2 regions of the Bacillus sp. FSL K6-6540 genome follow, and region 1 is predicted to be linked to the other one. Evidence: a T-box and tRNA genes for the amino acid it is inferred to sense, from the RefSeq annotation. Region 1 holds a T-box; the other holds one or more tRNA genes.
The links. A T-box is a leader RNA that pairs with one kind of tRNA and senses whether it is charged. The one in region 1 lies ahead of MHH82_RS13240 (glutamine--tRNA ligase/YqeY domain fusion protein), so its partner is inferred to be a tRNA-Gln.
Positions count from the first base shown of each region.

Region 2: it has a tRNA-Gln gene. The T-box ahead of MHH82_RS13240 (glutamine--tRNA ligase/YqeY domain fusion protein) is inferred to sense a tRNA for this amino acid. The anticodon was not compared.

Region 1 covers NZ_JBBOXH010000001.1:2,940,356-2,944,160, reverse strand. The annotation lists gene MHH82_RS13245 (pentapeptide repeat-containing protein) at 1-61, shown strand, start outside; gene MHH82_RS13240 (glutamine--tRNA ligase/YqeY domain fusion protein) at 199-1,887, opposite strand; T-box leader at 1,963-2,221, opposite strand; gene infC (translation initiation factor IF-3) at 2,311-2,793, opposite strand; gene MHH82_RS13230 (metallophosphoesterase) at 2,927-3,529, opposite strand; gene MHH82_RS13225 (GNAT family N-acetyltransferase) at 3,667-3,805, opposite strand, start outside.
Region 2 covers NZ_JBBOXH010000002.1:1,050,280-1,054,084, reverse strand. The annotation lists gene rsiW (anti-sigma-W factor RsiW) at 1-497, opposite strand, end outside; gene sigW (RNA polymerase sigma factor SigW) at 511-1,074, opposite strand; tRNA gene MHH82_RS37875 (tRNA-Gln) at 1,305-1,376, opposite strand; tRNA gene MHH82_RS37870 (tRNA-Tyr) at 1,381-1,465, opposite strand; tRNA gene MHH82_RS37865 (tRNA-Thr) at 1,488-1,560, opposite strand; tRNA gene MHH82_RS37860 (tRNA-Val) at 1,565-1,640, opposite strand; tRNA gene MHH82_RS37855 (tRNA-Glu) at 1,644-1,718, opposite strand; gene MHH82_RS37850 (DUF523 domain-containing protein) at 1,898-2,353, shown strand; gene MHH82_RS37845 (GNAT family N-acetyltransferase) at 2,366-2,848, shown strand; gene murQ (N-acetylmuramic acid 6-phosphate etherase) at 2,958-3,805, shown strand, end outside.

The DNA.
Region 1 (3,805 bases):
GGGAGACGCAAGCACCCGGCTACCTTCTTCCTTAGCCCGGCCAGCACATTGGATGTCTTAACGTCCCATGAATAGCAGCATACACAGGATCATTGATCAAGACCTTCGCAAAGGAATCTCCGGCAGCCACTCGCTGCCGGCTTTTTTGTGCTGTCTGAATGTCCGTACCCGACGATCGCGGCCCCTTGATCGTATCCATTAATTCTTGCCGGTCTTCTTCCATGAATCCTTCAACGAAACGACCCGGTTAAACACCGGCCTATGCTCTGTTGCATGCTTGGAATCCAAGCAGAAATAGCCGTGTCTGATAAATTGGTACGTTTGGTTCATGACCGGATCCTTCATGGAGGGCTCCAGCATGGCGTCTTTGATCCGAATCAACGAATCGGGGTTCAGGAGATCCGCCCAGATATTATCCGATTCCAACAACTCGGCCGATTCCTTCAATAATGTATCGTACAAGTGAAGCTCCGCCGGAATCCCATGCTTCGCTGAGACCCAGTGCAGCGTGGATTTCACCTTGCGCCCTTTGAATCCGCTGCCGCTCTTTGTCAGTGGGTCATATGTGCAGTGAATTTCCATGATGTTCCCCGTTGCCGGGTCTTTCACGACATGCTCGCATTTGATGAAGTAGGCGCCTTTCAGGCGCACTTCCTTGCCGGGCGATAACCGATGAAATCCGGGATCCGGCTCCTCCATGAAGTCCTCCCGTTCGATGTATAGCTCCCGTGAAAAAGGAACCTCCCGCATCCCTAACGCTTCGTCATGTTCATGATTCGGTATGCTCAGCATCTCGGTGCGATCTTCCGGAACATTCGTAATGATCACCTTCAGCGGGTTCATGACCGCCATCGCATTGCGGCACCGATCCTTCAAGTCCTGACGGATGAAATGGTCAAGCATCGCCGAGTCCACCATGCTATTGCCGCGAATCACGCCGAGTTCGTCCAGGAAATGCCGAATTCCCTCGGGAGTCACCCCCCGTCGCCGAAGTCCCTTCAGCGTAGGCAGTCTGGGATCGTCCCATCCGTCCACATAACCTCCTTCAACGAGTTCCCTCAGGTATCGCTTGCTTGTTACGTATCCGGAGATGTTCAATCTTCCAAACTCCCGCTGCTTCGGGGGCTCCGTCACTTCCAGCTCGGCCAGCACCCATTCGTACAGCGGTCGATGCTCTTTAAATTCGGCAGAGCACAGCGAATGAGTGATTCCTTCAATCCAATCCTGGATCGGATGGGCAAAATCATACATCGGGTACACGCACCACGTGGTTCCCGTACGATAATGCTCGGCATGAATAATCCGGTATAAGACAGGATCTCTCAGATTCATGTTGGGCGAAGACATATCGATTTTGGCCCGGAGCACTTTCGCAGACGTCGGGAATGCCCCTGCCAGCATTTGTTCGAATAACGATACATTTTCCTCGATGCTGCGCTCTCGAAACGGGCTGTTCATGCCGGCTTCGGTCAGCGTCCCCCGGTATTCCGTCATTTGTTCCGGCGTGAGATCACAGACATAAGCCTTCCCTTTGACGATGAGTTTCCTGGCTGCCTCAGCGATTTGAAACGCATAATCCGATCCGAAATAAACGCCCGGCTTCAGTCCGAGCCACTCGATATCCTCCCGGATCGCATCCACGTATTTCATGTCTTCCTTCAGCGGATTCGTATCGTCGAACCGAAGATTGAATGTCCCGTTAAACCGGCTGGCGATGGCATGGTTAATGTGGATTGCATAGGCGCTGCCGATGTGCAGATAACCGTTGGGCTCTGGCGGGAACCGCGTAGCCACCGGCCTGTGATATACGTTGTTCTCCACATCCTCCTTGATCATCCTGGTCAAAAAATCCGCCTTTTCCGCTTCCTTGTTGTTGTCGTTGCTCATAATCGAATCCTCCTTATGTTTTTTTACTGCCGCAATGCCGTATAAAACAAAAAATCCCGTCTCCAAGACATAAGTCTTGGGGACGAGATTCGTTTCGCGGTGCCACCCCGGTTTGCCGATATCTCTCGATACCAGCCTTATCGGGTACGGCCATCACGCGATCGCTTATACCCTAGCTCTGTAACAGGAGCTCCTGTCGCACCATCCCTTATCCATAAGTTCCGATGCGCCGCTCGGAGGCTTGGTTCAATGAAGGGCTTCCCGCTCCTTTTCAGCATACCGGAGCTCTCTGCAGGGATTCCTGTTCATCTACTCTTCTCTTCATGGCGTTTATAATTTGATCCATAATATCACCAGAAACTCAAAAAGTAAACCGTTGTACGTCACCAATAATGAAACGCCCTTGAAAGACGTTCCGCAAGATTATACCGGCAGCAGCTTCACCGCGACCTGTTTGCCGCTAACCTGAATGCCCGTTTCCTTCTTACCCACCCCGGCCAGATCTTGAACGAGTCGTTCAAGCAGCTTACGGGCCGCTTCGCCTTCCTTGCCCTGGATGCGTATGACCGGCTGGACGGCTTTGCCCGCTGCCAGCAGCTTATGCATCTGCGAGAGCTTGGTGTCGTAATCATGCTCTTCGATATGTACGGACAGGCGGAATTCCTTGACTTTGATCGGACCGCCCGAAACCTGCTGCTTCGCTTTAACCGCCTCCTGCTTCGCTTGGCCGCGGCTTACGAGCTTGCATGGCGGCGGGCTGCTGAACAACGAGGTGCACACCAAATCGGCTTTGTGACGCTTAGCCAGGGCAAGCGCCTCTTCCCTGGAGACGACGCCCAACTCCTCGCCGTTCAAGCCGGTAAGCTCGACTTCGCGCGCTTTTATCTTTTCGTTCATCATCAACATGGACTGATCCTCCTATTATGTCTGTTAAACCATGGCTTTAATGATAGAATAACATACTCTTCCTATCACTCCGCAGGCACGGACCGGACAAAATACGTTCGGTATTCCAGTTGTTCCGTGATTTCCAGGCAGTTCAACTGCTTACCGTATACGCATGCTCCATCGATGCCGATTTTGTCCCATCGCCACAGAACCAAATATGCTCCGAGTCATGCAAGTTGACGGCAGGGGTATGCCCGAATACCACGGTTTTGTCGATGCCGGTGGGATAATTGAAGAATGGTTCCCGTATCCAGATGAAATCATGTGGAGGCTGCTGCTTCCAGTCTTCCACGCCCGGATTGATTCCGGCATGCACGAATATGTGGGTGTCTGTTTCATAATACAGGGGCAGTGTATCGAGAAATGATAGATGATGCTCATATTGCCGTTTTATGTAGGCCTTGCCTTCATTGTATCTGGAGCGATCCAGATCGCCATCAAAAAAATCGGCGCCGCAATAACTTTCAATCGTATTTCGCGCACCATTGCGAATCCAGCGTGAATTCGCTTCGTCCGTATCCAGCAGAATGGCATCCAGCATCATTTGATCATGATTCCCGCGAAGGGTGATGACGCCGGAATCCCGCATTTCCATCACCTGCTCAATCACTTCTTTGCTTTTTGATCCGCGATCCACATAATCCCCAAGCAGGACCAGCTTATCCTGTGCGGGATGATACCGCACTTCGGACAATAACCGATTGAATTCATCATAGCAGCCATGAATGTCGCTTATCGCTAAGGTTCGAATCGCAGTCCCCTCCCATCCTCTTTGATAGTGCCACCATAAGTTATGGCAGAACGCACGGTTTCACATTATGAACGTCTATATTATACAAAACTATATTTAGCCATCACATCTCCCCAGGGAGCATAACCGGCTTCCGTAAACCCGATTTGGGTATAGAGCCTTTTTGCACGCTCGTTCCCGGGTTTGTAACACAGCATAACATCGTCCGTACGATTCGGC
Region 2 (3,805 bases), on a different contig from region 1:
TACTTTTCGCCGTTTACGACGGTTACATCCCCGTCTATTTTGCCTTTAATAATCAGCTTGCCGTTTTTGACAGTGACATCACCTTTGACCGTCTCACCTTCTGGCACGGTCACAGTATGGTTATGAACCACAAGATTCTGCTGCTTGGACACGCTGAAATTGTGGTCATTATGCCAGCTGTTAAAAAAACCCCCGCCCATCAAAATGATGAATACCGCAGCAGCTGCGATAACGGGATGGGATCTGAACCATCTTTTTACAGAAGCTCTTTTCTTCTCCTTAGGCAATTTTGCCATGACATTAGCGGTAAAATCCGCGGGGGCTTCGACATGCGATGTGCTCCGTACGAGCGCTATGGATTTCTCCATCTCGTAAAAATGCTTTCTGCATTTCTCGCATGTCTCCAGATGTTCATTTAATACGTGTTCATCTTTTGGAAGGATATCTCCATCAAGATGCATATGCATAAGCTGCACAATTTGTTCAGGACAGCTCATTTCATCACCCCACTTAAAGATCCCTTAATTGTTTTCTAAGAGCCTCTCTGCCTCTGTGAATCCGCGTTTTCACAGTCCCCACAGGAATGTTTAGAATCTCCCCGATTTCAATTAATGAGAGTTCGTCAATATACTTTAATACGATGACTGTTCTGTATTTGTCAGGAAGCTTTAAAATTTTCTGCTGTATCGTGTTTGAGAGCTCCAGCGACACAACTGCATCTTCAGGCAAAACACCATCTGCGGCGATTTGAGAATACATGGTCAAGCCTTCCGTACCAGCCACCTCTGCATCGAGGTAATAATCCGGCTTCTTTTTGCGAATGCGGTCAATGGTCAAATTGGTCGCGATTCGATAAAGCCAAGTTGAAAATTTCCGGTTAATATCAAAACTGTCGATATTAACGTACGCTCTGATGAAAGCTTCCTGTGCAATATCCTCCGCCTCATGCACATTGCCAAGCATACGGTAGCAAAGCTGATAAATTTTATCTTTGTAAATATCTACGATGTCCGCAAATGCATCCTGGTCGCCTTTTTTGACTTGTTTAATTCTTTTTTTAATCATCATTTCCATATTTATCTAACCTCTGCCTTCACCGGTCTGTATGTATACGAGCTTCGTTTCAAAAGGTTTCAATTTTTTTATAAAATAAGTTTATCAAATTTTTGGCAGGGTGTAGATGGTAATTCGTGAATAAACTACCTTAACATATTTTTAAAATTATTATACAGACTGAACAGTTAGAAGTTGGAATGATTTTTCCGAAAAGAAAAAAGACACCTTTTGATCAAAGGTGTCTGTGACTGGGCTAGCTGGATTCGAACCAACGCATGACGGAGTCAAAGTCCGTTGCCTTACCGCTTGGCTATAGCCCAATAATGGTGGAGGGGGGCAGATTCGAACTGCCGAACCCTGAGGGAGCGGATTTACAGTCCGCCGCGTTTAGCCACTTCGCTACCCCTCCACATAAAATTTTGAAAAAACAGTGCCGGCAAGAGGACTTGAACCCCCAACCTACTGATTACAAGTCAGTTGCTCTACCAATTGAGCTACACCGGCAAGATGGTGGAGGATGACGGGCTCGAACCGCCGACCCTCTGCTTGTAAGGCAGATGCTCTCCCAGCTGAGCTAATCCTCCAAATGGTGACCCGTACGGGATTCGAACCCGTGTTACCGCCGTGAAAGGGCGGTGTCTTAACCGCTTGACCAACGGGCCGTTGTGTTCTCGTCGAGCTGACAAAAGTTATTATATACAGGTCACCCCCTGTTTGTAAAGAGGAAAATTAAATTTTTTATTTTCAAACTTTTTAACTCCTTTTTTAACTGAAAAAGCCTCCCAACTAAAGCCATTTATTTTATGATAGAGACAAGCAAAGCAAGAGAGGAGAACCCAATATGATTCTAGTCAGTTCTTGCCTTGGAGGCATTGAATGCAGATATAACGGCTCTCACGCAGCGTCGGAGAAAATCAGAAAACTAGTCGATGAAAAGAAAGCAGTCATGGCTTGCCCTGAACTTCTCGGCGGCTTCTCTACCCCACGCGAACCCGCAGAAATCATAGGAGGCACCGGCGAGGATGTCCTCAATGGAACAGCGAAAATCGTGACAGCTTCAGGAGAAGACGTCACAGAACTATATATGGAAGGCGCCGCGAAAACATTGGCTTACGCAAAAGAAATCAACGCTTCTGCCGTCATATTAAAAGAAAACAGTCCATCTTGCGGAAGCGGTTTTATCTATAACGGCACATTCTCTGGGAAAAAAATCACCGGCAGCGGAGTAACCGCCGCACTGTTAAAACAAGCGGGCTACCGCGTCATTTCGGAAAACGAGCTTGACGACATATTGTAAGGAGGCCACCCCATGACTCAAGACATTTCTTTATCCTTCTATAAGCCTGAACACTTGCCCGAGCTTCAATCATTCACGCTCACCAACGATGACAAACGCTTTACCTCCCTCCCGAAAGAGGTGCTGTCTCAGGCTCTGGGCATACAGGACCGATACCCGGTTGTCATCTTAAAAGACGACCTTCCAGTCGGTTTTTTCATTTTACATGCATCAAAAGAAACGCTTGCTTCCTATTCTAACAATCCATTTGCTTTACTGCTCAGCTCCCTGTCTTTAAACGCTGCGCATCACGGAAAAGGCTATGCGAAAAAAGCCATGCTTTTGCTTCCCGCTTTTGTGAGCGGATATTTTCCATGGTGCGACGAAATCATCTTGGCCGTCAATCATCTGAACATACGCGCAAAACACCTTTATATGAAAAGCGGGTTCCTTGATAAAGGACGGCGAAGAATCGGCCCGCTTGGAGAACAGTTGATCCTTCATCATTTCTTATAGTCTTGAGTGAAATAAAATTTCAAAAATTTAAAAACATAGTTGAAATATCATAACAGAGATGAATATACTGAATATTGAGATATATCATTTTAAAACAGGGGGCATCCTCATGTCAGAACCATTAAATCTTCACCGTCTCACAACGGAATCACGCAATAGCCAAACAGTTGAAATCCACAAAGCAAACACTCTTGGCATCCTCAAAATGATCAACAACGAAGATATGAAAGTCGCTGCAGCCGTTCAGGAGGTTCTCCCCGACATCAAAACAGCTGTAGACTGCGCATATGAATCGTTTCAAAATGGAGGCCGGCTCATATATACAGGCGCCGGCACAAGCGGCAGACTCGGCGTCATGGATGCTGTTGAATGTCCTCCTACCTACAGCGTAAGCCCTGATCAGGTCATCGGAATCATGGCTGGAGGCCCCAAAGCCTTTTTACAGGCAGCAGAGGGCATTGAAGACAGTGAAGAAGCAGGAGCTGAAGATTTAAGAAACATACAGCTCACTTCAAATGACACCGTCATTGCCATCGCAGCAAGCGGCCGCACACCGTACGCCGCAGGCGCCCTAAGATACGCCCGAAAAGTCGGAGCACACACCATCGCCCTTACTTGCAATGAAAACTCCGCCATCAGCAAGGATGCGGATCACAGTATTGAGGTTGTCGTCGGACCTGAGGCCATTACAGGATCAACACGTATGAAAGCCGCAACCGCTCATAAAATGATTCTAAACATGATATCTACCGCTGTAATGGTCAAAATCGGCAAGGTTTACGAAAACTTGATGGTAGACGTCAACGTCAGCAACAAAAAACTAAAAGAACGCGCCATCAGCATCATCCAAAGCCTTACAAACGCTTCATACGACACAGCAAGATACACTCTGGAACAAGCCGATCATCACGTCAAAACAGCAATCGTCATGCTCAAAACAAGCACAGATCAGAAACA